DNA from 4 places in the Pseudomonas sp. 01L34 genome. Region 1 is predicted to be linked to each of the others. Evidence: predicted binding sites of a transcription regulator. Region 1 holds the regulator's gene; each other region holds the start of a gene.

The links. The regulator FliA, encoded in region 1, starts transcription of late flagellar genes. The targets are predictions, from matches to a motif close to CTAAAGTTTNNNNNNNNNNNGCCGNTAA.
Positions count from the first base shown of each region.
Region 2: a site for FliA is predicted at 4,439-4,466, ahead of AC1DQM_RS01750 (methyl-accepting chemotaxis protein). Genes of this name have one in related genera too.
Region 3: a site for FliA is predicted at 4,722-4,749, ahead of flgM (flagellar biosynthesis anti-sigma factor FlgM). Genes of this name have one in related genera too.
Region 4: a site for FliA is predicted at 1,630-1,657, ahead of AC1DQM_RS10215 (methyl-accepting chemotaxis protein). Genes of this name have one in related genera too.

Region 1 is NZ_JBFTSX010000004.1:694,262-701,582, forward strand. It holds gene AC1DQM_RS15215 (chemotaxis protein CheA) at 1-2,232, opposite strand, end outside; gene AC1DQM_RS15220 (protein phosphatase CheZ) at 2,270-3,058, opposite strand; gene AC1DQM_RS15225 (chemotaxis response regulator CheY) at 3,080-3,451, opposite strand; gene fliA (RNA polymerase sigma factor FliA) at 3,619-4,359, opposite strand; gene fleN (flagellar synthesis regulator FleN) at 4,356-5,186, opposite strand; gene flhF (flagellar biosynthesis GTPase FlhF) at 5,303-6,628, opposite strand; gene flhA (flagellar biosynthesis protein FlhA) at 6,640-7,321, opposite strand, start outside.
Region 2 is NZ_JBFTSX010000001.1:391,973-399,293, reverse strand. It holds gene AC1DQM_RS01780 (alpha/beta hydrolase family protein) at 1-857, opposite strand, end outside; gene AC1DQM_RS01775 (FMN-dependent NADH-azoreductase) at 1,030-1,641, opposite strand; gene AC1DQM_RS01770 (LysR substrate-binding domain-containing protein) at 1,772-2,680, shown strand; gene AC1DQM_RS01765 (MmcQ/YjbR family DNA-binding protein) at 2,677-3,036, shown strand; gene AC1DQM_RS01760 (DUF1294 domain-containing protein) at 3,044-3,472, opposite strand; gene AC1DQM_RS01755 (undecaprenyl-diphosphate phosphatase) at 3,469-4,299, opposite strand; gene AC1DQM_RS01750 (methyl-accepting chemotaxis protein) at 4,595-6,229, shown strand; gene pnuC (nicotinamide riboside transporter PnuC) at 6,468-7,031, shown strand; gene AC1DQM_RS01740 (AAA family ATPase) at 7,028-7,321, shown strand, end outside.
Region 3 is NZ_JBFTSX010000011.1:9,820-17,140, forward strand. It holds gene AC1DQM_RS27435 (sensor histidine kinase) at 1-34, shown strand, start outside; gene AC1DQM_RS27440 (glutamine synthetase family protein) at 256-1,497, shown strand; gene AC1DQM_RS27445 (MFS transporter) at 1,568-2,944, shown strand; gene AC1DQM_RS27450 (flagellar brake protein) at 3,008-3,754, opposite strand; gene AC1DQM_RS27455 (flagella synthesis protein FlgN) at 3,843-4,310, opposite strand; gene flgM (flagellar biosynthesis anti-sigma factor FlgM) at 4,359-4,685, opposite strand; gene flgA (flagellar basal body P-ring formation chaperone FlgA) at 4,853-5,614, opposite strand; gene AC1DQM_RS27470 (chemotaxis protein CheV) at 5,696-6,628, shown strand; gene cheR (protein-glutamate O-methyltransferase CheR) at 6,675-7,321, shown strand, end outside.
Region 4 is NZ_JBFTSX010000003.1:363,498-370,818, forward strand. It holds gene AC1DQM_RS10205 (NorM family multidrug efflux MATE transporter) at 1-501, opposite strand, end outside; gene AC1DQM_RS10210 (LysR substrate-binding domain-containing protein) at 659-1,579, shown strand; gene AC1DQM_RS10215 (methyl-accepting chemotaxis protein) at 1,765-3,741, shown strand; gene AC1DQM_RS10220 (aldose 1-epimerase family protein) at 3,924-5,138, shown strand; gene AC1DQM_RS10225 (YifB family Mg chelatase-like AAA ATPase) at 5,145-6,638, opposite strand; gene AC1DQM_RS10230 (HigA family addiction module antitoxin) at 7,094-7,321, shown strand, end outside.

The DNA.
Region 1 (7,321 bases):
CGGAACATCGAGAATCAGAGCAATGCGGCCGTCACCGGTGATGGTGGCACCGGACATGCCCGGGGTTCCCTGGAGCATTTTGCCCAATGGCTTGATGACCACTTCTTCCTGGCCCACCAACTGATCGACGACGAAGCCGATCCGTTGAGTGCCCACCGAAAGGATCACCACATGGCCCTCGCGCTGCTCTTCGTGAGCGGCGGAGCTGACCAGCCAGCGCTTGAGGTAGAACAAGGGCAGCGCCTTGTCCCGCACGATCACCACTTCCTGGCCGTCCACCACGTTGGTGCGCGACAGGTCGAGGTGGAAGATCTCGTTGACGTTCACCAGCGGGAACGCGAACGCCTGGTTGCCGAGCATGACCATCAGCGTCGGCATGATCGCCAGGGTCAACGGGACCTTGATGACGATCTTCGAGCCTTTGCCCTTGGTCGAGTAGATATTGATGGTGCCGTTGAGCTGGGCGATCTTGGTTTTCACCACGTCCATGCCCACGCCACGACCGGACACGTCGGAGATCTCGGTCTTGGTCGAGAAGCCCGGCGCGAAGATCAGGTTGAAGCAATCGGACTCGCTGAGACGGTCCGCCGCATCCTTGTCCATCAAACCTTTTTTCACGGCGATACCGCGCAAAACGTCAGCGTCCATGCCCTTGCCGTCATCGGAGATGGACAGCAGGATGTGGTCGCCTTCCTGTTCAGCGGACAGAATCACTTTGCCGCTGCGAGGCTTGCCCATCGCTTCGCGATCAGCCGGCTCTTCGATACCGTGGTCGACCGAGTTGCGCACCAAGTGGACCAACGGGTCGGCCAGGGCCTCGACGAGGTTCTTGTCGAGGTCGGTTTCTTCGCCGACCAGTTCCAGGTTGATCTCTTTCTTGAGCTGGCGAGCCAGGTCGCGAACCAGGCGCGGGAAGCGCCCGAAGACTTTCTTGATTGGTTGCATCCGGGTCTTCATGACCGCGGTTTGCAGGTCGGCCGTGACCACGTCGAGGTTCGACACGGCCTTGGACATGGCTTCGTCGCCGCTGTTGAGGCCCAGACGAACCAGGCGGTTACGAACCAGTACCAGCTCGCCGACCATGTTCATGATTTCGTCGAGACGCGCGGTGTCGACCCGCACGGTGGTCTCGGCTTCGCTGGTTGGCTTTTCCGCGGGCGGCGCGGCCGGGGCACGAGCAGGAGCCGGCGCTGCGGCGGCAGCAGGTTTCGGTGCTTCTGCTTTGGGCTCGGGGGCTTTTGGCTCGGGTGCCTTGGCCACAGGTGCTGGTGCCTTGGCAACCGGAGTCGCTACCGAAGCAACAGCAGACGCAGTGCCCACTTCAGTGAACTTGCCCTTGCCATGCAATTCGTCGAGCAGCGATTCGAATTCATGATCGGAGATCAGATCGCTACCGGCCGCAGCGGCGGTTGGCGCAGCCGGGGCTGGCGCCGAAGCGATTGCCGATTCCAGCGCATCGACCGCAAAGTTGCCTTTGCCGTGCAACTGGTCGAGCAGTGCTTCGAACTCGTCGTCGGTGATGTCGGAGCTGTCGCCGGCGGCTTTCGGAGCAGCCGGCGCAGCAGGCGCAGCGGCTACTGCATCGGCGGCGAACTGGCCTTTGCCGTGCAATTGATCGAGCAACGACTCGAACTCGGCATCGGTGATTTCGTCACTGGCGGCTGCATCGGCGGCAGGCTGCGAAACAGGCTGCGCAGCCGCTACGGGCGCCTCGGCCTGGGCCTTGACGGCGTTCAGCGAGTCCAGCAGTTGTTCGAATTCGTTATCGGTAATGTCGCCCGATTCGCTTTCGGCGACCGGTGCTTCAACCACTTCAGCGACCGGCGCCGGTGCAGCTTCCATTTGCGGCTCGGCCAGACGGGCCAGCGCCGCGAGTAATTCAGGCGTGGCAGCCGTGATCGGGCTGCGTTCGCGGACTTCGCTGAACATGCTGTTCACCGCGTCCAGCGCTTCGAGAACCACGTCCATCAGTTCCGAGTCGACGCGACGCTCACCCTTGCGCAGGATGTCGAACACGTTCTCGGCGATGTGACAGCACTCCACCAGCTCGTTGAGCTGGAGGAAGCCGGCGCCCCCTTTTACAGTGTGAAAACCGCGAAAAATTGCATTGAGCAAGTCCGCATCATCAGGTCGGCTTTCCAGCTCGACCAGCTGCTCGGACAGTTGCTCTAGAATCTCGCCGGCCTCAACCAGGAAATCCTGAAGGATCTCTTCATCGGCGCCGAAGCTCATTAAGGGGGTGCTCCTACAGGTCTAAAAACCCAGAAAACTAAAATCCAAGACTGGATAACAAATCGTCCACATCGTCCTGACCGGACACAACGTCTTCTCTTTTATCGGCATGAATCTGCGGACCTTCACCCTGAGAGAGATGTTTTTGTGGATCTTTTTCAGCAAGCATCGCCTCACGGTCGTGTTCGATACCCGCAAAGCGGTCTACGTGACTGGCCATGAGCACGAGCTTGAGCAGATTGCTTTCAACTTCGGTAACCAATTGGGTCACACGCTTGATCACCTGACCAGTGAGGTCCTGGTAATCCTGGGCCAGCAGAATGTCGTTGAGGTTGCTCGACACGACGCGGTTGTCTTCACTGCTGCGTGTCAGGAAACCATCGACCCGCCGGGCCAGTTCGCGGAACTCTTCAGCCCCGACTTCGCGACGCATGAACCGTCCCCAATCCGTGCTCAGCGCCTGGGCTTCATCGCTCAGGCTGTTGATCAGCGGCGTGGCGTTTTCCACCAGGTCCATGGTGCGGTTGGCCGCGGCCTCGGTCAGCTTGACCACATAGGACAGGCGCTCGGTGGCATCCGTGATCTGAGACACTTCCTCGGCTTGCGGCATGTGCGGGTCAATCTGGAAATTGACGATCGCGCTATGCAGCTCGCGGGTGAGCTTGCCCACTTCCTGATACAGGCCGCGGTCACGGGTCTGGTTGAGCTCATGGATCAGTTGCACAGCGTCGCCAAACTTGCCTTTTTCAAGGCTGTCGACCAGTTCGACCGCGTGTTTTTTCAGGGTCGACTCAAAATCGCCCTGTGAAGATTCGTTATGCTCCATAGCTCCCCCGTGCGCAGTACATCAGCCGATGCGTTCGAAAATCTTCTCGATTTTTTCTTTCAACGCCTGGGCTGTGAAGGGTTTGACCACATAGCCGTTAACACCGGCCTGGGCCGCTTCGATGATTTGCTCGCGCTTGGCTTCGGCGGTCACCATCAGCACCGGCAGGTGCTTGAGCCTTTCATCGGCGCGCACCGCACGAAGCAGGTCGATGCCGGTCATACCGGGCATGTTCCAGTCGGTAACCAGAAAATCGAAGTTACCGCTTTGCAGCATCGGCAACCCGGTCAGCCCGTCATCGGCTTCGGCGGTGTTGGTGAACCCAAGGTCACGCAACAGGTTTTTTATGATCCGCCGCATCGTTGAGAAGTCATCAACGATGAGGATTTTCATGTTCTTGTCCAATTCGACCTCCAAGCAGTCTTAAACGCGCCCAGCACCTGGACGCGCCATTTCAATCAATCCGGCAAAGCACTCAATGACTGTCTGGAGCACAACAGATCGAGACCGGTACGGTTCAACACCACACCAGCTCCATTCGCAGTGTCCCCACACTGCCTTCAGCGCGCTCGCCACTCCCCCAAACGCCCCCGCAAACGGGCCGCGCACTGGCTGTGTAACTGGCTGACCCGCGACTCGCTGACCCCCAGGACCTCACCGATTTCCTTGAGATTCAACTCTTCGTCGTAGTACAGCGCCAACACCAGTCGCTCACGCTCCGGCAAATTGGCAATCGCGTCCGCCAGCGCCGCCTGGAAGCGTTCATCTTCCAGATCGCGTGACGGCTCGAGATGAGCACTCGCGCCATCCTCATGCAGCCCTTCGTGTTCGCCGTCCTGCAACAGATCGTCGAAACTGAATAACCGGCTGCCCAGGGTGTCGTTCAAAATCCCGTAATAATCGTCGAGACTCAATTGGAGTTCGGCCGCAACTTCGTGATCTTTAGCGTCACGGCCGGTTTTAGCTTCAATCGAGCGAATCGCGTCGCTGACCATGCGGGTATTGCGGTGGACCGAACGTGGCGCCCAGTCCCCCTTGCGCACTTCATCGAGCATCGCGCCGCGGATTCGAATGCCCGCGTACGTCTCGAAACTCGCGCCTTTGCTGGCGTCGTATTTGGTTGATACTTCAAGCAGGCCGATCATCCCGGCCTGGATCAGGTCTTCGACCTGGACACTGGCCGGCAGACGCGCCAGCAAGTGGTAGGCAATGCGTTTGACCAGTGGCGCGTAACGCTCGATCAGCTCGTACTGCGCGTCACGTGCCGACTGCTTGTAGAGGTTGTAACCGCTGGCTGTCATAGCACGGGTCCTGCCGTTTGTTGCACGAGGCGCTCGACGAAAAACTCCAGATGTCCACGAGGGTTGGCCGGCAGTGGCCAGGTATCGACTTTCTGCGCAATGGCCTTGAACGCCAGGGCGCACTTGGAACGCGGAAAGGCTTCATACACCGCGCGTTGCTTCTGCACGGCCTTGCGTACGCTTTCGTCGTAAGGCACTGCGCCGACGTATTGTAAGGCGACGTCGAGGAAGCGATCCGTGACCTTGGTCAACTTGGCGAACAGGTTGCGGCCTTCCTGCGGGCTCTGCGCCATGTTGGCCAGGACGCGGAAGCGGTTCATGCCGTAGTCGCGGTTAAGCAGTTTGATCAGCGCGTAGGCGTCGGTGATCGAGGTCGGTTCGTCGCACACCACCAGCAAGACTTCCTGCGCGGCGCGCACGAAGCTGACTACCGAGTCACCAATGCCCGCAGCGGTGTCGATCACCAATACGTCGAGGTTGTCGCCGATATCACTGAACGCCTGGATCAGGCCGGCATGCTGGGCCGGGCTCAGATGAACCATGCTCTGGGTGCCGGAGGCGGCCGGGACGATGCGGATACCGCCAGGCCCTTGCAACAGCACGTCGCGCAGCTCACAGCGGCCTTCGATCACGTCGGCCAGCGTGCGTTTGGGTGTCAGTCCCAACAGAACGTCGACGTTCGCCAGCCCCAGATCGGCATCCAGCAGCATGACGCGCCGGCCGAGCTCAGCTAGAGCCAGGGACAAGTTCACTGACACGTTAGTCTTCCCGACGCCACCTTTGCCGCCGGTCACCGCGATCACCTGTACGGGATGCATGCTGCCCATGTTATTTCTTTACCTTGTCTTACTTAGACGGAGGCCACATTACTGGCTGCGCGTTCACCATCGGAACAATGCATGGCAGACCATCGATGTAGGTACAAAAAATGTTCATTAACACCTCAGCCAACCTGCTTGGTCGGGCTGTGGTAAATATCAGCGAACATGTCAGCCATGGCTTCTTCGCTGGGTTCTTCCTGCATTTGTACGCTAACGGCGCGGCTGACCAACTGATGACGACGTGGCAGATGCAGATCATCCGGAATCCGTGGACCATCGGTCAGGTAAGCCACCGGCAACTCATGACTGATCGCCAGGCTCAACACCTCGCCCAGACTTGCCGTTTCATCCAGTTTAGTCAGGATGCAGCCGGCGAGGCCGCAGCGTTTGTAACTGTGATAAGCGGCAGTTAGAACCTGTTTCTGGCTGGTGGTTGCCAGGACCAGATAATTTTTTGATTTGATGCCGCGCCCGGCCAGGCTTTCGAGCTGCATCCGCAGTGCCGGATCGCTGGCCTGAAGGCCGGCGGTATCGATCAGCACCACGCGTTTGCGCAGCAAGGGCTCCAGCGCCTGCACCAGGGATTGACCCGGATCGACGTGGGTCACCGACACGTTAAGGATCCGGCCCAGCGTCTTGAGCTGTTCCTGGGCACCAATGCGATAGCTGTCCATGCTCACCAGCGCGATGTTCTGCGCGCCGTACTTGAGCACGTAACGGGCCGCGAGCTTGGCCAGTGTGGTGGTCTTGCCCATGCCGGCCGGACCGACCATGGCAATCACCCCACCCTCTTCCAGCGGCTCGATTTCCGGGGTAGCGATCATCCGCGCCAGGTGCGCGAGCAACATGCGCCAGGCCTGACGAGGCTCTTCAATGTCGGTAATCAGTGCCAGCAGATCGCGCGACAACGGGCCGGACAGGCCGATGCGTTGCAGGCGACGCCAGAGGTTGGCCTGGGCCGGACGGCTGCCTTGCAGCTGATTCCAGGCCAGCGAGCCAAGCTGCACTTCCATCAATTCACGCAGGCTGTTGAGCTCGAAACGCATCGAATCGAATGCGCGCGGATCGACACCGGTCGCCGCAGCAGGCGCGGGGGCCGGACGCCGAGGTTCGGCGAGCGCCGGTTCGATCAGCGGTTCGGCGGCGGTCAACGGCAGGCCGGCGAACAACTGGCGATTGGTGGTCTTGTCGCTCTCGCCATCGCCGCGCAGGCTCAGTTCGGCCTGGGCGGTGACGATCCGCGACTGGGTCTTGCGCAGCTCATCCTCGAGTTCCATGTTCGGAACACGCGGGGCCAGCGCCGACAATTTGTAATCCAGGGCAGCCGTCAGCTCGACACCGCCGGCGATCCGGCGATTGCCAATGATGGCGGCATCAGCGCCCAGCTCATCACGAACCAGTTTCATGGCCTGACGCATATCGGCGGCGAAAAAACGCTTAACTTGCATAAACCACTACCTCAGCCGTTGGGCCCTACTGTCGCAACGATGGTCACTTGCTTGTTGTCAGGAATTTCCTGGTAAGCCAACACGTGCAAACCCGGCACTGCCAGCCGACCGAATCGCGAGAGCATCGCGCGAACCGGACCGGCCACCAGCAGAATCACCGGCTGACCTTGCATTTCCTGACGCTGCGCCGCATCGATCAACGAGCGTTGCAGTTTTTCCGCCATGCTTGGCTCCAGCAGAACACCCTCTTCCGAGCCTTGTCCTGCCTTCTGAAGACTATTGAGCAATATTTGTTCCAACCTTGGTTCCAAGGTGATCACAGGCAGCTCCGACTCAGTGCCTACAATGCTTTGCACGATTGCACGGGATACGCCGACGCGCACTGCGGCCACCAAAGCGGCGGTATCTTGACTCTTGGCGGCGTTGTTCGCGATGGCTTCGGCGATGCTGCGGATGTCCCGCACCGGCACCTGTTCGGCCAGCAACGCCTGCAAGACTTTGAGCAGCTGCGACAGCGAAACCACCCCCGGCACCAGTTCTTCGGCCAGTTTCGGTGAGCTTTTGGCCAGCAATTGCATGAGTTGCTGGACTTCTTCGTGGCCGATCAGCTCGCTGGAGTGCTTGTACAGAATCTGGTTCAAGTGGGTCGCCACCACCGTACTGGCATCGACCACGGTGTAACCGAGGGATTGC
Region 2 (7,321 bases), on a different contig from region 1:
TGCCCTGCCCCGGCCAGCAATTTGAAATCCGGTGCAGTCGGCAGTTTGCGCGCCAGCGCTGCGGCGTTTTTGTCGAACGCCACCAGTTTGTCGCCATCGCCGCTGTATAGAAGCACCGGCACATGCACCTCGGCCAGGGTCTGGCGGCCGAACTTCAGACTCAGCGGTGCCATCAACAACAAGGCATGCACTCGCGGGTCTGGCACTGGCTGCAAGTCATCGCGGTCGACGATCAATTCACCTTGCGTGTTGCAGGCATCATGATCGTCCGGGCGCTCATGGCAATAACGGCGCAGACGGTCCAGGTCCGGGGTGGCGCCGGACAGGATCAACGCGGTCTCACCGCCCGCCGAATAGCCGATCACCCCAACCTGATCGGCATTGACGAAGGGCGCAAGCATACGGTCGCCCAAGGTCGCGGTAATGGCTTCGGAAATCTGGATCGGCCGCCCGTAAAGATTGCTCAAGGTGCCGAGGCGGCTGTGGTCTTTGGAGTTGTCGCCGGGATGGATCACCGCCACCACCACAAACCCTTTGCGTGCCAGCGAGGTGGCCAGATCGTGCAGGGCCAGCGGGGTTCCAGTGTTGCCATGGGACAGCATCAGCATCGGGAAGCGTCCGATGGCGACTTTGGTGTCTTCACCGGCTTCGACCGTGTAACCCTCGAGCTTGCTGGAGTGTTCCCTCTCACTGGACGGATAAAAGGCGATGGCGCGCATCGGCTGCAAGTCCAGCGGATCGAGGAACGTCATCTCATGGAAACCGACGCTCCAGTGAGGATACGGCGCAGGCGCGGCGTGCACCGAATTCAGGCTGCCGAACAGGCAAATCAGTAATGTTGCACAAAGACGCACCATGGGATGCCCCACCTTATTACCCTGACCGCAGATGTTAACCCTCGACTGCATAACCTGGGCCAGAAACTGATTGCCGCCAGAAACAAAAAAACTCCGCATCTGGCCATCATGATGACCAGAATACAGAGTTTCAGGGGTATTGCCCGCGCCGTTTGACGTCTTTACGCAAGCCTTACGCGGCGGCGAACAATTGTTCGCTGATTTGCGCCTGAGCGTCGCTCATGGCTTTGCTGCGTACTTCATCACCGTAGGCCAGGCCATGGGCGCGGACGAACTCGATGTCGGTGATACCGAGGAAGCCGAACATCACCTTCAAGTACTCTTCGTGAGCAGTGCCGGTCGGTTGGCCAGCGTGCAAACCGCCAGCCGTCGAAACGATCACCACTTTCTTGCCGCCGCACAGGCCTTCAGGGCCGGCTTCGGTGTAGCGGAAAGTCTGGCCGGCTACGGCGATGCGGTCGATCCAGGCCTTGAGTTGGGTCGGGATGGTGAAGTTGTACATCGGCGCTGCAATCACGACGGCATCGGCGGCGAGGAATTCGGCCAGGGCCTGCGCACTCAAATCGGCTTCATGCTGTTGCGCGGCGTTGCGCAGCTCAGCGGCGGTACCAGCGGCGACCAGCGTGGCGGCGGAAAAATGGCTGATGGCATCGGCGGCCAGGTCGCGGTAAGTCACCACAACACCAGGCTCGGCGGTTTGCCAGACTTTGACGACTTCGCCGCTCAACTGACGGGAAGCCGAGTTGTCACCCAGAATGCTCGAATCGATATGCAGTAATTTCATGTGGGATCTCCAAGGTGAGGATCGCCACCCGGCGATCTGATGGAAACAATCCTACCGACAAAACCAATAGCTGATTAGCCGGCAATAATGCGATAGTTTGTCCCACTGATAGAACAGTCGGATTTAAATCATGCAAGATCTCAACGACCTCTACTACTTCGCCAAGGTGGTCGACGCCGGCGGCTTCGCGGCGGCCGGGCGTTTGCTCGGGATTCCCAAGTCCCGGTTGTCGCGACGCATCGCCGAACTGGAAGAACGCCTGGGCGCGCGCCTGCTGCAACGCACCACCCGCCAACTCAACCTGACCGCCGTGGGCGAGCGCTACTTGCGGCACTGTCAGGCGATGCTGCTGGAGGCCGAGATGGCCGACGAAGCGGTGGCCAGCATGTCCAGCGAACCCCGGGGGCGGCTGCGGGTTTCCTGCCCCGTCGGGTTGGCCCACCAAATGCTGCCGGGGGTGATCAGCAACTTTCTGGAGAAATTCCCGCAGGTTCAACTGGAGATGATGCTGCTCAACCGTCGGGTAGATCTGGTGACCGAGGGCGTCGACGTTGCCTTGAGAGTGCGGGATCTGGGGGATGAAGATCCGTTGCTGGTCACCCGCCGTTTACGACAGGCGCAGACCGTTATGGTCGCCAGTCCGGGGTTTCTTCGTGAACGGCAGATCAAGACCCCTGACGACTTGAAAAACGTACCGATACTGGGCGCACTGGAAGCCGATCGGCTGGTGCATCTGCGGATGCTCGACCAGCAGGGCAAGGCCTGTGAAATGACATTCGAAGCCCGATTGGGCATCGACGATTTTCTCGTGCGCAAGGCGTGTACCCTGTCCGGGCTGGGTTTCACCGTGTTGCCGATGATGTATTGCGAGCAGGAACTGGAAAACGGCTCGCTGGTGCAGCTGCTACCTGACTGGTCATTGCCGGGCGGTTGGCTGCAAGCGGTCTACCCTCATCGGCGCGGGGTAATGCCGGCAGTACGCGCCTGGATCGACCATTTGATCGAATCATTCAATGCCTGTGGGGACCGACTGTTATGAAGGCAAGACCAATGAGCGAAGAGGATGTCGCGCAATTCTGCCTGGCGCTGCCCGGCGCGCGGGAGGATTACAAGTGGGGTGGCGTGAGGGTGTTTTCGATTGCCGGGAGCAAGATGTTCGCCTTGCAGAACCTGCGGGGTCAGTCCCTGGCCTTCAAGGTCGACAAGGACCTGTTCCTGGGTCATTGCGACCGACCGGGCATTCACCCGGCGCCGTATCTGGCCCGGGCGCAGTGGATCATCATGGAAACGCCCTACCCGCTGGGCACCGAAGAGCTGCAAGGCTTGCTGCAACGTTCCCACCAACTGGTGGTGAGCAAGTTGCCCAAGCGCACGCAGATCGGCTTGCTGCTTTAAAACAGCTTTAGAACAGCGCGAACAGCTGAGCACCCAGAAACAACTGGTCGATCCAGAACACCTGATGCATCAGCACGATGAGCCAGAACACCAGTTGAAACGAAACCTTGCGGGTCTTGTGCCGAAACACTTGCTGGGCCAGCAAGGCACCCGGCCAACCGCCCGCCAGTTCCACCGCGTGCAAGACGTTCTCCGGCGTGCGCCAGCTGTCGGCGCGGGCCTTGTGCTTGTCGCCCCAGTACAGGAAAAACGCCAGCACGCTGACGATGCCATAGGCGGCCAGGGGAATCACCGACACCCCGCGCAGCCACAGCGACACCGAGCCAAACAACGGCACTGCGCACAGCAAAACGAACACCAGCAATTTCAACCGCAGGTTTTGAATCGCTCCCCCGGGCTTGCGCCCGGGGTTGTTGCGTGCGGCGGCGTCGCTCATGGCTTGGCCGCGGTCCAGTCGACCCAACCGAACTGCCAGGTCGCCAGAATCACCAGGCCAAACACAATGCGATACCAGGCGAATGCCGCGTAGCTGTGGCTGGCGATGAACTTGAGCAGGCCCCGGACGGCGATCATCGCAAAGATAAACGCGGTGACGAAGCCGATGGCGAACACCGGGAAATCAGCCGGCACAAACAGGTGGCGGTATTTGTAGCCCGAGTAAACCGCTGCGCCGACCATGGTTGGCATGGCAAGGAAGAACGAGAATTCGGTGGCCGTCTTGCGCGACAACCCGAACAGCAAACCGCCGATGATCGTCGAACCGGAACGCGAGGTCCCCGGGATCATCGCCAGGCACTGGGCGAAACCGACTTTCAGGGCCTCTTTCCAGGTGATGTCATCGACGCTTTCGGCATGCACGACATGCTGCCGGCGTTCAGCCCACAACATGATGATCCCGCCCACGACCAATGCGCTGGCCACGGTTATCGGGTTGAACAGGTACTTGTGGATCAGGTCGGCGAAAATCACCCCCAATACCACGGCCGGCATGAAGGCGATCAACAGGTTCGCGGTAAAGCGTCGAGCGCTGGGCTGCGTCGGTAAACCGATGATCACGTCGAGAATCTTGCGACGGAACTCCCAGACCACCGCCAGGATCGCGCCGAGCTGAATGATGATGTTGAAGGCCATCGCTCGTTCGCCGCCGAAATTGAGCAGGTCCGCCACAATGATCTGGTGCCCGGTACTGGAAATGGGCAAGAACTCGGTCAGCCCTTCTATAACGCCTAAAATCAATGCCTGAAAGGCTGTCCAAAGATCCATCATTCCCCCAAGAAGCCATGCCCCCAGGCATGCCCCGTTAATAATTTGTAGAGCGTTATTCGCGATCAGCGTGCGCTGAAACCCCGCGCGCACAAGATCCACACAAAACCGTAAAAATTCCGTGAAAAATCGACTTGGACTCAGGTTTTTCCGCGCGGGGCCGAAATCCTATCAGACAAGCCTCATTTGCGCTGCCGTGTAATAGGACCTGAGTCGTATAGGCGCCGATCGGCACAGTGTGGTTGGATGCTGGCGATCGTTTATGACAAGAACAAGAAAACGGAGTAACAGCGTTATGAACAGCTTGCGCAGTGTGTCGATCAGCCGACGCTTGTGGCTTATCTTGATCGTGGCCGTGGTGATGCTGTTGACGTTGGGCGCGTTGATGCTCAAGCAGATCCACGACGACCTCTATCAGGCCAAGGCCCAGAAGACCCAGCATGTGGTGCAGACCGCCAGTGGCATCCTGACCTACTACCACGACCTGGAAACCGCCGGCACCCTCACCCGCGCCGCCGCGCAACAGCAGGCACTGACCGCCGTGCGTGGTTTGCGCTACGACCAGAATGACTATTTCTGGATCAACGACCTGACGCCGGTCATGGTCATGCACCCGACCAATCCAAAACTCGAAGGCCAGAACCTCTCGACGATCCGCGACCCGGACGGTTTTGCACTGTTCAACGAAATGGCCGCCATCGCCAAGGCCAAGGGCGCCGGCATGGTCAACTACCGCTGGCCGAAACCGGGCGCCAGTGCACCGGTGGAAAAAACCTCCTACGTCAAACTGTTCGAGCCCTGGGGTTGGGTGATCGGCTCGGGCGTGTACATCGACGACATGCAGGCCGAGTTTAATGCGCAGGTCTGGAAGGCGTCTTTCGTCGGCCTGGTGATTGCCCTGATCATGGCGTTGCTGGTGATCATGATTGCACGCAGCATCGTGCGCCCGTTGCAGGAAACCGTGAATGCCATGGCCAATATCGCCAGCGGTGAAAGCGACCTGACCCGCAGCCTCGATACCCACGGCCAGGACGAAGTCACGCAACTGGCCCGACACTTCAACGCCTTTACCGCCAAGCTGCGCCTGGTGATCAATCAGTTGCAAGTGTCCGCCGGCGCACTGGGCCAGTCTTCCAGCGAACTGGGCAACGACGCCGCGCAAGCCCAGCAACGCAGCCAGCAGCAGTCCCAGCAAATGGAACTGGTGGCGACCGCGATCAACGAAGTGACCTACGGCGTGCAGGATGTGGCGAAAAACGCCGAGCACGCGGCCAGTGAAATGCGCGATGCCGAATCTCAGGCGCAGCAGGGACAGATCAATATCGATGGCAGCCTGCAGCAGATCGACAAGCTGTCTTCGACCATCGATCAAGCGGTGGAAGTGATTCGTACGCTGGCCGACGAAAGCACGCAAATCGGCAGTGTCCTGGAAGTGATTCGCTCTATCGCCGAGCAAACCAACCTGCTGGCCCTCAACGCTGCCATCGAAGCCGCCCGGGCCGGTGAGCAAGGTCGAGGGTTTGCGGTGGTCGCCGATGAAGTGCGCCTGCTCGCCCAGCGTACCCAGAAGTCGACGGCAGAAATCCAGTCGATGATCGAACGCCTGCAAAGCCATTCCGAAGCGGCGGTCAAGGTGATTGGCGACAGCAGCCGCGCCTCGCAACTGACCATCGAGCAGGCCGGCCTGGCCGGTGCCAGCCTGAATGCCATCGGCCAGGCCTTGCGCAACCTCAACGGCTTGAATGCCTCGATTGCCAGTGCAACCTTGCAGCAAGCGCATGTGGTGGAAGACATCAATCAGAACGTCACCCAGGCCGCCGGGTTGTCCCACAGCACGGCATTGGCGGCCGAGCAGTCGAGCGTGGCCAGTGTTCATCTCAAGGAATTGAGCGAACAGTTGAACGGGTTGCTCAAGCAGTTTCGCGTCTGATCACATGTAGCAGCTGGCGCAGCCTGCGTTCGGCTGCGCAGCAGTCGTGAAATCAGACGACGCCGGTTCCAGATAGACCGTGTGCGCAGAATTTACGACGGCTTCGTCCGAATGCGGCCCACACCGAACGCAGCCTCGCAGGCTCGGCAGCTGCTACACCGGACTGCGCAAGCCGGTTCTACTTGGCAGCGCCTGCCGCTACAATCCTCCCCCCTTTCGTCTTCCCCAAGGATCCTCCATGTCCGGGCTTGAACTGTTTGCCGCCGCCCTCGGTGTGATTGCCGTCTGGCTGACGGTCAAACAGAACCCCTGGTGCTGGCCGGTCGGTCTGGTCATGGTGCTGCTGTATAGCTGGATCTTTTTCGAGGTGAAGCTGTATTCGGACATGTTGCTGCAAGTGATCTACGCCGCGTTGCAGCTTTACGGCTGGAGGCAGTGGACTCGCGCGGGCGTGACGCATGACGGGCGGCACGTCAGCGCGCTCGATGGCAAATCCGTCGCGCTCGGTCTGGCCGTGGGCGCGGTCGGCAGCCTGCTGCTGGGGGCTGCGATGGCTCACTGGACCGACGCCGCCCAACCCTGGCTCGACGCCGCCTTGACCGGTTTCAGCCTGGTAGCCCAGTTATGGATGGCGCAAAAACGCCTGCAATGCTGGCCGCTGTGGATCGCGCTGGACGTCATCTTCGTCGGCCTGTTCATCTACAAAGAGCTGTACCTGACCGCCGCCCTCTATGGGGTTTTCGCCCTGCTGGCGGTGCAAGGCTGGCGGACGTGGCGCGCCGACCCGGCGTTGCGCACATGAAAGTCCTGGTGCTCACGGGCCCCGAATCGAGCGGCAAGAGCTGGCTCGCCACCGAGCTGCAACAGCAATTCGGCGGCGTTCTGGTGGGTGAATACGTGCGTTGGTTCATTGAACAGGAGGCACGGGACACCTGCCTCGCGGATATCCCCGAGATCGCCCGCGGCCAGTTGCAGTGGGAAGATGATGCCCGCGCCCTTGCGCCACCGTTGCTGATTCTCGACACGCACTTGCTGAGCAACATGCTTTGGAGCCAGACCCTGTTTAGCGATTGCCCGGCCTGGCTCGAACAA
Region 3 (7,321 bases), on a different contig from region 1:
GGGTGGCGGCGTGTTCAGCCTCTATCTCCCCTGAACGACACGTTCCTCACAGGATTGCGCCTTTTTGTTTGACGCTGCTTGATATTCCGAACAGCCGGAGCCTATTTTGTACGGGTCGCCGTTCGCGGCTCGTACAACAACAAGGATTGCGTCATGACAACCGATGGCCATCGCTCACTCGCGCAGCGATTGACGGGCATTGATGAGATTGAATGTGTCACGCCGGACCTGAACGGCGTGCCACGCGGCAAAGTAATGACCGCTGAAGGATTTCTTGAGGGGCGGCGTTTGCAGATGGCGCGGGGAGTGCTGCTGCAATGCATCATGGGCGGCTATCCGCCCGCGCACTTTTACGGCAGCGATGATGGCGATCTGGCGCTGGTGCCTGATCCGGGGCAGATCCACCGCTTGCCCTGGAGTTCGCACCCTCGGGCACTGGCCATATGCGATGCACAGGAACTGACTGGCGAGAGCTCGCACCTGTCGACTCGCGGCCAACTCAAGGCGGTGATCGCTCGCTACGCCGCCCTCGGTCTGGCGCCGGTCGTGGCGACCGAGCTGGAATTCTTTGTGTTCGCGCCCAACCCTGACCCGACGCAACCCTTCCAGCCGCCAGTGGGCCTGGACGGTCGTCGCGAGGACGGACATTCGGCATTCAGCATCAGCTCCAATAACGGCTTGCGGCCGTTCTTCACTGAAGTCTACGCAGGCATGGCGGCGCTGGGCTTACCCCGCGATACCTTCATGCACGAGATGGGCGTCAGCCAGTTCGAGATCAACCTGCTGCATGGCGATCCGCTGCTGCTGGCCGACCAGACCTTGCTGTTCAAGCATCTGCTCAAGGAAGTCGCGCTCAAGCATGGCCTGACCGTGGTCTGCATGGCCAAGCCGTTGGCTCACACGCCGGGCAGTTCGATGCATATTCACCAGAGCGTCGTCGAGATCGGCACCGGGCGTAACGTGTTCAGCGACGAGGCTGGCGAGCCGACCGCGACCTTCCGTCATTTCATCGGTGGTCAGCAAGCTGGCCTTGCGGATTTCACCGCGCTGTTTGCGCCGAACGTGAACTCTTATCAGCGCCTGTGCCATCCTTTTGCATCGCCCAATAATGCCTGCTGGTCCCACGACAACCGCGCGGCCGGCCTGCGCATTCCAGCCAGTTCACCGGTCGCTCGTCGGGTCGAAAACCGCTTGCCGGGGGCTGATGCCAACCCGTATCTGGCGATCGCCGCGAGCCTGGCGTCGGGGCTGTATGGCATCGAAAACAAACTGGAACCGAGCGAAGCGGCCCGGGGCGAGTTCGTGGTGCCGGATAATCTTGCGTTGCCGTGTACCTTGCATGCCGCACTTGAACGTCTGAAACGTAGCCAATTGGCGAAGGAACTGTTCGGCAAGGAGTTCATCGAAGGCTACATCGCTTCGAAGACCCTGGAGTTGACCAGCTTCCTCGATGAAATTACTCCCTGGGAACGGCGTGTTCTAGCAGCCCAGGCCTGACGACCTGTCGCCATCGGGCTATCGTTGTCGATAGCCCGATACTCACTGCAAGGAGCCGCTCGGAACGCCAATGCGCCAAATCCTGAAATCCTTTCGAGGACTTTATTTCGCCTCGCTGATGATGTTGATCGGCTCGGGCCTGTTGAGTACTTACCTGGCCCTGCGCCTGGCGGCCGATAAGGTCGACAGCCTGTGGGTCGGCGCGTTGATGGCGGCCAACTATTTCGGCCTGGTGCTGGGCGGCAAGATCGGCCATCGGTTGATTGCCCGGGTCGGGCATATTCGAGCTTATTCAGCCTGCGCCGGGATCGTCGGTGCGGCGGTGCTGGGCCATGGCCTGGTCGATTGGCTGCCCGCGTGGCTGTTCCTGCGGGTGATTGTTGGCCTGGGCATGATGTGCCAGTACATGGTGATCGAAAGCTGGCTCAATGAGCAGGCAGAAGCCAAGCAGCGTGGCGTGGTGTTCAGCGGCTACATGATCGCTTCGTACCTGGGGCTGGTGTTGGGCCAGCTGATTCTGGTCATGCACCCGGGGCTGGGCCTGGAGCTGCTGATGCTGGTCGCTCTGTGTTTCGCCCTGTGTCTGGTGCCGGTGGCCCTGACCCGGCGGATTCACCCAGCGCCATTGCACCCGGCGCCGATGGAACCGCGCTTCTTCATCAAACGTGTGCCGCAGTCACTGAGCACGGTGTTGGGGGCGGGATTGATCGTCGGTTCGTTTTACGGCCTGGCGCCGCTGTATGCCTCCCAGCAAGGATTGTCCACCGAGCAGGTCGGTCTGTTCATGGGCAGCTGCATTTTTGCAGGCCTGGTGGTGCAGTGGCCGTTGGGATGGCTATCGGATCGTTATGACCGGGCGGTATTGATCCGAAGTTTTGCGTTTAGCCTGGCACTGGCCGCGTTGCCGCTGGCGATCATGCCGCAGGTGCAACTGGAGGTGCTGTTCATCGCCGGGTTCCTCTGTTCGTTGGTGCAATTCTGTCTGTACCCGCTGGCGGTGGCGTTCTCCAACGACCACGTCGAGGGTGATCGCCGGGTGTCGCTGACGGCGATGCTGCTGGTGACTTACGGTGTCGGCGCGAGTGTCGGACCGTTGGTGGCAGGGGTATTGATGAAGTTGTTCGGCAGCCAGATGCTGTATGCCTTTTTCAGTTTTTTTGCATTGGTGCTGGTGTGGCGAATCCGCCCGAAAGCAGTCACCAATCTGCATCAGGTGGACGATGCTCCGCTGCATCACGTGGCCATGCCCGACAGCATGACGAGTTCGCCACTGGTGGCTTGCCTTGACCCGCGTGTCGATGAGCAGGTGGTGCAGGATCAGATGCAGAACTCGGTCAACCCGGAGGCTGATGTCAATCCGGATGCCGAGCCAGAACCTGAACCAGTTTCGGATTCAGAAGACCCGGACGCAGGTCGCGAGCAAAGTTTTACCGAAGCGCGGCCTTGATCAAGGCATAAAAAAACGGGCAGTCCCCGCAAGGGACTGCCCGTTTTTTATTGGCGGGGTGTATCAGAAGTCGTCTTTGTCAAAGCGCCGCGCTTCACGCTGAAGCTGATAGACGAACCGCTCGACCTGCCGTTGCACCAGGCCGCTCATGTTGTGAAAGCGCACGCCGGCGAAGGTGGTGTTGATCTTTTCTTCAAAGTGCAGGTAACGCAGCTCCACCGGTGCCGTCATGCTGCCGAAGGGCAGGGCGGCGATGAAGCGGTCGTAGACCTGGCCCAATTGCAGCTTGGCGGTGATGTCGCCTTCGAAGCGCAATTTGCAGCCGGTGGCGGAGATGTCCAGCAGTTTGCCAGCGAGGGGCGACTTGAGTTTCTCGCCCCCCAGCTCGACATTGACCAGTTGTGCCAGCTTCAACGCAGCGCGGAAAGCATTGCGGCGCTGGTGGTAAACCACCTCATCGGGCAGCGTGCCGCGGTAGCAGCGGCCATCGCCGGACTCGTCGATGGTCAGCGGGCCATTGCTTTCCCAGGCGATGCGCACGCCGTCGTGGAAGCCTTCGACCTTGAACGGTTCGCCGGCCAGCAGAAAGCGTTCGCCGTCGCGCGGGATCATTTCGTCCAGGGCGATCATGTTGCTGTCACGGTCGACGTCCACCAGATAACTCTGGAAGCGCTGGCTGCGCTCGTGGAACGTGATGATCAGCGGGTCATGGCTGTCTTGCAGCTGACGCAGGTTGCCGGAGATTTCCAAAGGAGTGGTGAGCACCTTGGGTGGCTGCGGAGCATCTTCCGCGCTTAAGGCATTGGACACGGGGTATCAATCTCCAGGCAAATATGACTACTGGCCGGCATTCTGCCAGCATGTTGCGTGTCTTGATAGGGCGTGCTCATTGAAAGGCTTAAGCCTGACTGAGCGGGCGTGGCTTGGCGAGCTTGGAGGTTGATCCGCGGGCATCGTAGAGCGCTGGCGGCTCGCCGCCGGTGAGGATTTTCAGCTGGTTGGCCGTGGCGGCCTGCTGCACCAGAATCGACTGGCCATTGTTGGCATTGGCGGCTTGGCACTGGGCCAGGAGGTCGGTGAGCACGTCGCTCTGTCCCAGCAATCGTTCGCCAATGCTCGACTGGCTGGCGAGTTGCTCCAGGCCCTGGCGGTTGGTTGGCAGGTTGAGGCTGGCGAGGATTTCACTGCGCTTGCGGCCATGCTGTTCGAGCAGAATGATCAATGCCTGTTTATGCGCCAGAATTTCTTCGAGCAGTGGCATGTCGCGACCGTGCAAGGCAAGGGACTCGGTTTGCAGTAGCTCCAGCAGTTGTTGCGCCGGGGCGAAGTCGTCGATGATCAGTTGCAGTAATTGAGTGTCGTGCATGGCTGGCCTTGGGTTTTAAGCGTCCAAAAGCCTGGCGCGGGCCGTGGCCTAGCGCTGGGCTTCGAAGTTGAGCAGTTTGCTGGCTACACGGTTGCTGTCGACTTTATAGCTGCCATCGGCAATCGCTGCTTTCAACTCGGCCACGCGGGCGTTGTCGACGGCAGGCTGATCGCGCAGCTTGTCAGTGACCTTCTGCAACTGTTGAGCCTCATTGCTGAGGTGTACCGATTCCCCGCTTTTGGTGGTACTGGCCTGTTCGGCCGGGGTATTCAGCGGCGCGGATTGGCCGGCTTCGGCGGTTTCCTTGGCGGTGCTGGTACGCGTACTGCCCGTAAGTGACGAGGAGCTGTTTAAACGACTGAAATCGATGACCATGACAAAAAACCTCTGGATATTTGGACGCTTGCCATGTTTTCGGCGATTCCCCGAAAAACTTTAGGCCCATTTATCAATGAGCTCGCATGCGCCAGCGCATGCCCTGCATGCGGCACAGTTTAGGCAACCGCCAGGCGGTGCGCCATCACTTCACAAACACAGAGCCCTTACATGGCCACTTCCACCTGGCCGGGCGCTGTGACTTGCGCCTTGATGACCCGCTGGGAGTTAAGGTTTTTCACGCGAATCTGTTCCCTCAGGCCGCCGTTGGACAGCGCTTCACCCGGCATGCGCACACTGAGCGTACCACTGCGGGCGGTAATCACCACCTGGTCGCCCTTGCGAACCACTTCCGCCTGTTCGAGATGCACCAGCGTAATGATCTGATCGGCGACCATTGGTCGGGTAAGTTTTTGCCCGATAGCCTGATCGACGGAAGTCAAAAACCCCTGATTTATCAGGCTGATATCACGCTCGCGCAGGGTTACGTCCTGAGGTTCGATAATCCCTGTGCGCTTGAGCGGACGAGTGGTCGTCACAATGTCGCGAAACAGCTTCACTTGAGCGGGCACGAAGACCGTCCAGGGCGAGGCGCCATCGCAGCGAACCTTGACCGTGACCCGTCCCAGAGGCCTTGCCGGGCTCTCGAGGGTGGCTGTCAATTCCTTGTCGCACATAGGCATGCGCAGGCGCGGATCGAGCTGGTTGACCTGGATTTCGTAGCGACCTTGCGTTTGACTGGTGGCCAGATAGTCCTCTACGGTGAATTCAAGAAAGCCCTGGGTGACGCCGATAAGCATGTCAGGCAAGGTAACCGTATCAGCAAGGGCAGGGCTGCCAGCGTTGAACAGGCAAGCGGCCGACATCGCGCAGAGCAATCTGCGGCAGGTTGATGTCAGGTGTCGGAAAAATGTCGGTTCTGTGTTCATAAGAGTTAAAAAGCAAGCGCCGTGCCGTTTCGTGATGAATGTGCGTCGCAACACACTTAGCGTTGGTGTAGGAGTCTGGGCATGGCTGGTGTAATGGATTCGGTGAACCAGCGCACGCAACTGGTAGGGCAGAATCGCCTTGAGCTGTTGTTGTTCCGTCTCGACGGCCAGCAGCTGTATGGGATCAACGTGTTCAAGGTTCGCGAGGTGCTGCAATGCCCCAAGCTGACCCTGATGCCCAAGTCCAGTCCTGTCGTGTGCGGTGTGGCGAATATTCGGGGGGCAACCATTCCGATCCTGGATCTGGCGATGGCGACCGGTGCCGGTCGGTTGCTGGACCAGAGCAATCCCTTCGTGATCATCACGGAGTACAACACCAAGACCCAGGGTTTCCTGGTTCGGTCGGTGGAGCGCATCGTCAACATGAACTGGGAGGAGATTCATCCGCCACCCAAGGGCACGGGGCGCGATCACTACCTGACGGCTGTGACTCGGGTCGACAACCAGTTAGTCGAAATCATCGACGTCGAGAAGGTGCTGGCGGAAGTGGCGCCGACGCCGGAAGCGATTTCGGTGGGCGTGGTCGATGTTGAGACCCAGCACAAGGCGCTCTCTTTGCGCGTATTGACGGTCGACGACTCGTCGGTGGCACGCAAGCAGGTGACCCGTTGCCTGCAAACGATCGGTGTCGAAGTGGTGGCGTTGAACGACGGCCGGCAAGCGCTGGATTACCTGCGCAAGCTGGTTGACGAGGGGAAGAAGCCGGAAGAAGAGTTCCTGATGATGATCTCCGACATCGAGATGCCGGAGATGGACGGGTACACCCTGACGGCCGAGATCCGCGCCGATCCGCGCATGCAAAAGCTCCATATCATCCTGCATACTTCGTTGTCGGGAGTGTTCAATCAGGCGATGGTCAAGAAGGTCGGTGCCGATGACTTCCTGGCCAAGTTCCGTCCTGATGACCTGGCATCCCGGGTAGTCGACCGGATCAAAGCAGCAGATAACAGCTAGAGGCCTTCTGCCCCTGGCGGTCAACACGATTTAAGAGGCGGTATCTTTGTCTACGGGTAATTTGGATTTCGAACAGTTCCGGGTATTCCTGGAAAAAGCCTGTGGCATTTTGCTCGGTGAAAACAAGCAATATCTGGTCTCGAGCCGTCTCAACAAACTGATGGAACAGCAGGGCATCAAATCGTTGGGTGAGCTGGTTCAGCGCATCCAGACCCAGCCGCGCAGCGGTTTGCGCGAGATGGTGGTGGATGCCATGACGACCAACGAAACCCTGTGGTTTCGTGACACCTATCCGTTTGAAGTCTTGAAGAACAAGGTATTGCCTGAAGCGATCAAGGCCAGCCCCGGTCAGCGCCTGCGGATCTGGTCGGCGGCGTGTTCGTCGGGTCAGGAGCCGTATTCGCTGTCGATGTCCATCGATGAGTTCGAACGGGTCAACATGGGCCAGTTGAAGATGGGCGTGCAGATCGTTGCCACCGACCTGTCCGGCAGCATGCTGACCAACTGCAAGACCGGCGAGTACGACAGCCTGGCCATCGGTCGCGGTCTGTCGCCCGAGCGCCTTCAGCGTTACTTCGACCCCAAGGGGCCGGGGCGCTGGGCCATCAAGGCACCAATCAAGAGTCGGGTGGAGTTTCGCTCGTTCAACTTGCTGGACAGCTACGCGAGTCTGGGCAAGTTCGACATCGTGTT
Region 4 (7,321 bases), on a different contig from region 1:
GCCGCCGAGGCTGATGACCATCACCGGCGTCGCCCGGCCGATCGCGCTGGTGAAGCCGCGCAGTGCCATGAAACTCAGGTAGCCGGGCAGGGCGAACGGCAGGATCAACAGAAACTGGCCGGCGGCCTGGACGTTGGTTGCGGTCTGGCCGAACAGCAGCAACACCGGTTTGAGGTTCCACAGCAGCAGACCCGCCACCAGCGCCATCAACCAGGCCAGCCACAAACCGGCCTGGGTCAGCCGCGCTGCGCCGATGATGTCGCCCGCGCCCTGACGGATCGCCACCAGGGTGCCGACCGCCGCGATCACGCCGATGCAGAAGATCGACACGAACGAATACGTCGCCGCGCCCAGACCGCCGCCGGCCAGCGCCTCGGGACTCAGGCGCGCCATCATCAAGGTGTCGGTGAGGACCATCAACATGTGCGCCAACTGCGAGGCAATCAACGGCCCCGCCAGCCGCAGGATGGCCCAGAGTTCAATACGCGCTGGATGCTGCATGATCATCACGCTCGATTGTCAGAGAGAACAGGAAGCGTCGATTCTCGGCGCTCTGCGGGGATTCCACAAAGGGATAAAAAGGATGGGTGGCATGATTAAAACTCATGCTCGGGACTTTCTGATAAGTTGAGGCAACCGCGCTATAGGAGGTTTCCCAATGTCTCGTCGTCTCCCTCCCTTGTATGCCCTTCGAGCATTCGAAGCGGCGGCGCGGCATAGTTCGTTTACCCGCGCCGCCGAAGAGTTGTCGATCACACAAAGTGCGGTCAGCCGGCACATTCGTACGCTCGAAGAGCATTTCGCCTGTCGGCTGTTTCATCGCAGCGGGCGCAACCTGCAACTGACCGAATCGGCGCGGCTGATCCTGCCGGGCATTCGCGAAGGCTTCACCGCCCTTGAGCGGGCCTGCAACACCTTGCGCGCCGAGGACGACATCTTGCGCATGAAAGCCCCGTCGACCCTGACCATGCGTTGGCTGTTGGCGCGGCTCAGTCGCTTTCGCCACCTGCGACCGGGGAACGAGGTGCAATTGACCAGCGCCTGGATGGACGTCGATACGGTGGACTTCAACCACGAACCCTTCGACTGCGCCGTCATCCTCAGCAACGGACATTTTCCACCGGACTGGGAGACGACTTTGCTGTTCCCCGAAGAGTTGATTCCGGTGGGCGCGCCGAATCTGCTGAAGGATCAACCGTGGGACGTTGCGCGCCTGGCCAGCACCGAACTGCTGCACCCGACGCCGGACCGCCGTGACTGGCGCAACTGGCTGGAGCGCATGGGCCTGAGCGATCAGGTCTCGCTCAAGGGCGGGCAGGTGTTCGACACCCTGGAACTGGGCATGATCGCTGCCGCCCGTGGCTACGGCGTGTCCATGGGTGATTTGCTGATGGTGGCGGAGGATGTCGCGCAGGGACGTCTGAGTTTGCCGTGGCCGACGGCCGTCGCCAGTGGTGAGAATTATTACCTGGTCTGGCCGAAAACCCGCCCGGGAGGTGAACGTTTGCGCCGGCTCAGCGATTTCCTGCAAGGCGAAGTCCGGGCCATGGAATTACCGGATGTCGAACGCCTGGGTTGAATCGATGGAGCCGCTGCAATGGCAGCCTTGAGCCATATCCCCGTTAATCACTCAAGTATTCGGCTTTGCCGCCGAAAATCTGCTGATGGAACCTTCGTACCAGGCTCCACGTTTTCCCCTCTATCAGAAATTTAGCCGAGTGCGACGGGATCAGGATGATCCGGCCCACTGGGTCAGGAGCTGTCATGTCTCAACCTCGTGCTCGGATTGCCTCACAGCTGGGTCTTGCGCTTGCCGTGATACTGGCGATTGTCATCAGCGGCAGCACCGTGTTTGCCCTGCGCTCGCTGGACGCCGCCAACCTCGCCACCCGCGAAGAGCACCTGGCCAGCGAGGCGCGGCTGCTGGCCGATCAGCTGAGCACGTTCCACGGCACGTTGCGTGAGAGTACCCAGCGCCTCAGCGGCCTGTTCGAGAAGCGCTTCAGCGCCGGTTTGAGCGTGCATCCGGATGAGCCGGTGACCGTGGCGGGCGTGCAGACCCCGGGCCTGCACCTGGGTGGCGAAGTGTTGAACAACAACTTCAAGGAAGTGGATGAGTTCAAGCAAATGACTGCCGGCGTTGCGACGCTGTTCGTGCGCAGTGGCGAAGACTTCATCCGGGTCAGCACGTCCCTGAGCAAACAGGACGGCACCCGGGCCATCGGCACATTGCTGGATCACGCTCACCCGGCTTATGCGCGCTTGATGGCCGGGCAGAGCTACGTCGGTCGCGCCTTGCTCTTCGAACGGTCCTACATGACTCAGTACACCCCCGTACGCGACGGCGGCGGTAAGGTGATTGCCGTGCTGTTCGTAGGATTCGATTACACCGACGCACAGAACGCCCAGTTCGAAAACCTCAAGCGCTTCCGCATCGGCCAGACCGGCTCCCTGGCGTTGCTCGATGAGCAGAACAAATGGCTGGTGCCGATCGCCGGTGTGCAAGCGTTGGACGTGGCAGCACCGGCCATCGTCGGTCTGGCCAAGACACCGGGCAAGGGCGATTTCTGGAGCGACAAGTCGCAAGACTTCTACAGCATTGCCGTACCGTTCGAAGGCGGCCCATGGTCGGTGGTGGCGAGCATGCCGAAAGCGGAAATCCGCGCGGTGACCTGGAGCGTCGGCATTCGTCTGGCCATCGGCAGCCTGTTGGCAATGTTGCTGGCGGTGGGTTCGGCGGTCTGGTTGTTGCGCAGCAAACTGGCGCCGCTGGGGGATCTGGTGCGTCAGGCCGAAGCCTTGGGTGCCGGTGATTTGAGCGTGCGCCTGAACGTGTCGAGCAACGACGAAATCGGTCAGTTGGCCCGCGCTTTCAACCAGATGAGCCAGGCCTTGTCGACCATGGTCGAGCACATTCGTAGAGCCTCGGAAGAGGTCAACAGCCGCGCCCAGGCGTTGTCCGGTCTGTCTGGCGGTGCCTATGAAGGGATGGAGCAGCAGTCCGGCGAAATCACCAGCATGGCCGGCGCCGTGGAAGAATTCAGCGCCACCTCGCTGAACATCGCCGACAACATGGGCAACACCCAGCGCCTGGCGCAGGAAAACGCACAGCAAACCCAGATCGGTCGTACGTCGATGGACGAAGCGTCCTCATCCCTGGAGCAAATCGCCGGTGCGCTGAACAGCACCGCGACGGTAATCAACACCTTGGGTCAGCGCTCCCAGGAAATCGGCGGCATCGTCGGGGTGATCACCGCGATCGCCGAGCAAACCAATTTGCTGGCGCTCAACGCTGCCATCGAAGCCGCCCGTGCCGGTGAACAAGGTCGTGGGTTTGCGGTGGTGGCCGATGAGGTGCGTAACCTCGCCTCACGTACTCGCCAGGCCACTGACGAAATTTCCGGGATGATCCAGAGTATCCAGCAGGAAACCGGCAACGCGATCAGCACCATGGAGCAGGGTAACGTGCTAATGCAGGAAGGCTTGTCGCGCAACGCCAACGTCGCCTCAGCCCTGGCGCGGATCGATGAGCAAAGCCGCTCGGCCGGTCAGCAATTCGCCGCCATCACCACCGCGACCCAGGAGCAAAGCAGCACCGCGACCTTGCTCAGCAGCAACCTGCAAAGCATTGCCTTGGCGAACAGTGAGCAGCGGGAAGTGGTGTCGAACCTGGCAGTGACTGCCAAAGAGCTGGAGAAGCTCGCGGCGGACTTGCGGCAAGAGGTTGATCGGTTCCGCTGAGGCACCTCCGAAACAGCCATCGCGAGCAGGCTCGCGATGGCATCAACTCGATTCTCCGCGTTATCCACAAGCCCCGTATCGACGATCATTTGGCATTTGCCGTCGTGATCTTGATTTTTATGCTTGCTGAAACGTTTCTTCAAGTTTATAAAAATGGCACAACTCCAAGAAAGGCTGCTGCCATGACCCCGCTCAAACTCTTCGTTGCCCTCAGCGCACTGTCCGCTGCTTCCCACGCCATGGCCTGGGATTACGTCCTGCTCGATACCGACAAAGCCGCCCAGAACTGGCAGATCACCAGCCAGCAACTCGGCGTGAAAACCGACAAGCCCTTCTCCGTGACCCTGCGCACCTTGCATGGCGGTCGGCAGGAGGGCGTCAGCATTGTCGACATCGATAACGGCGCGATGAAACTCTCGGTGGTGCCGACTCGCGGCATGAACGTGCTGCAAGCTTCGGTCGGCAATGTGCGCATGGGCTGGGATTCGCCGGTCAAGGAAGTGGTCAACCCGTCCTTCATCGAACTCAACGGCCGCGGTGGCCTGGGCTGGCTGGAAGGTTTCAATGAACTGGTCACCCGCTGCGGCTACGAATGGGTCGGCCATCCCGGCATGGACAATGGCGAGCTGCTGACCCTGCACGGTCGCGCCGCCAACATCCCGGCCAACAAAGTCACCCTGCACATTGATGAAAAACCGCCATACGCCATCAGCCTGCGCGGTGAACTGAAAGAGCAGGCATTCAAGAAAGTCGACTTCTCCGTCGCGACCGAACTGGTTACCGAGCCCGGCAGCGTAGTGTTCACCCTCAACGACACCCTGACCAACAATGGTGATTATCCGAAGGAATACCAGGCGCTGTATCACAGCAACTTCAGCACTCCGTTCCTGGAACAGGGCGCCCGTTTCGCCGCTCCGGTGAAGCAGGTGTCGCCGTTCAACGACAAAGCCAAGGGCGATTTGCCGGACTGGCAAACCTACCGCGCACCGACCAAGGACTACGACGAAACGGTTTACAACGTGGTGCCGTATGCCGATGCCAAGGGCGATACGTTGACCGTGCTGCATGACAAGGCCGGCAGCCTGGGTGTCTCGGTCGGGTTCAACACTCAAACACTGCCGGTGTTCTCCCTGTGGAAAAACACCGATACCCAGGGCCAGGGCTATGTTACGGGGCTGGAGCCGGGAACGAGCTTTTCCTATAACCGCCGGTATCAGCGGCCACTGAACCTGGTGCCGACAATTGCGCCGAAGGAACAGAAGCAGTTCCGTATCAGCTACAGCTTGTTGGCGGATAAGGCGGCTGTGGATAAGGCGTTGAAACGGGTGAGCGAGATTCAGGGCGGGCGCGAGACTGAAGTGCGGCAGACGCCGTTGGTTGATCTGACCAAGGGGTGACACGGACTAGAGCGTTGTTGGCCGATATTGCAGCGCTTCGGCCAAGTGTTCGCGTCTGATCCCGTCGGCTTGTTCAAGGTCCGCCAGCGTGCGCGCGACCTTGAGCAGTCGATGGGCCGCTCGCAACGACAGCGTTAAACGCTCGCAGGCGGATTCCAGCCAGTTTTCATCGGCTGTGGATAATTTACAGTGCCGGCGTAGGCCTGGCAGGTCGAGGAAGGCATTGGCGCAACCCTGGCGTTTGTGTTGCCGCTCTCTTGCATCAGCAACCAACTCGGCGGCGGTGGCTGTATCGTCGCCGGGTTTCAACGCAGGATTCAACGCCGTGGCCTCACGAGCAACCGTCAGGTGCAGATCGATGCGGTCCAGCAGCGGCCCCGACAGTTTGTTGCGATAGCGCTGCACCATGTCCGGCGTGCAGGAACAACGACCACTTGGCTCGCCAAGATATCCACAGGGGCAGGGGTTCATCGCTGCGACCAGTTGAAAGCGCGCCGGAAAGCGTACGCGGTCCTTGGCGCGGGAAATCACGATGTGGCCGGATTCCAGTGGCTCTCTCAATACCTCCAAGACCTTGCGATCAAATTCCGGGAGTTCATCGAGGAACAGCACGCCATGGTGGGCGAGAGTGATTTCACCGGGTTGCGGTTTCGAACCGCCGCCCACCAGTGCGGGGCCTGAAGCGGAGTGGTGGGGCTGTCGGAAGGGACGCTGTGGCCAATGACTCAACGGCACACAACTGGCGACCGATTGAATCGCCGCGACTTCCAGTGCTTCGCTCTCGGCCAATGGCGGTAACAACCCCGGCAGACGACTCGCCAACAACGTTTTCCCCGTCCCCGGCGGACCGCTGAACAGCAGGTTATGAGCCCCCGCCGCTGCAATCAGCAAGGCTCGCTTGGCCGCCAGTTGTCCCTGAACTTCATTCAAGTCGGGATAGGGTTTGCTGGCGTAGAGCAAACCGTTGGAAGCGTAGGGTTCGATGGGCGTGTGACCATTGAAATGCGCGACCGCTTGAAGCAGATGATCCACCGCAATCACCTTCAACCCCGACGCCAGGCAGGCTTCTTCAGCGTTCGCTCGCGGGACTACCAGCGTGCGCCCGGCCTTGCGTGCCGCCAACGCCGCCGGCAACACCCCACGAACCGCCCGCACTGCTCCCGACAGTGCCAGCTCTCCCAGGCACTCCACGTCATCCAGCGTCAACGTCGGCACTTGCACACTGGCCGACAGAATCCCCAAGGCAATCGCCAGATCGAAACGCCCGCCATCCTTCGGCAAATCGGCGGGAGCGAGATTCAAGGTGATGCGCCGCGCTGGAAATTGCAGCCCCGAATTGATGATCGCGCTACGCACCCGATCCTTGCTTTCCTTCACCGCCGCCTCGGGCAGCCCGACCATGGTCAGCGACGGCAAGCCGTTGGCCAGATGCACTTCTACGGTGACGGCGGGCGCATCCACGCCAATCTGGGCGCGGCTGTGGACGATGGAGAGGGACATGGTCGTTCCTTGAGCTGACGGGGAACCGCTTCCTGCGGCTTTTTTAAAGCGTAGTAGGAGAGGGGCGCTTTAACGTGGCAGAAGAGCCGCCAAACTTTCGCAGGATGTTGCTGGGGCCGGTGAGTTGATTCCAGCCAGTTAAGCCATAACACGATCCGTAGCAGCTGGCGGAGCCGGCGTACGGCTGCGCAGCAGTCGTAAAATCAGATCACGCGGTGGATCAGGCAGACCGTACAACTTGGATTTACGACTGCTGCGCAGTCGAACGCAGCCTTCGGCAGCTGCTACAAAGGTTACGTCGCGGCTGGTATTTGGGCGTAATCAACCGAGGAGCTAGATTTCTTTGTAGGACCGGGCCTGGATAGATGAAGGACTTCGGTGAAAGAGTTCGGACGCTCTTGTCGGATCGGGGGGGATGCTTATGATCACAGCTGATCAAGCCCTAAGGAGGGGAGATGAGCAATTCTGGAATGCGGCCGATTCATCCTGGCGAAATCCTTGAAAAGGAGTTTCTAGAGCCTCTGGGCATTACGGCGACTGGTCTGGCTAGCGTGTTGAATGAAGGCACGGGTGAAGTGAGTGCCCTTTTCATGCAGGAGAGAGGTATTAGTCCTGAGCTCACAAAGAAGCTATCGCGCTACCTGAAAACCACGCCCGGATTCTGGTTAAAACTGCAATCGACC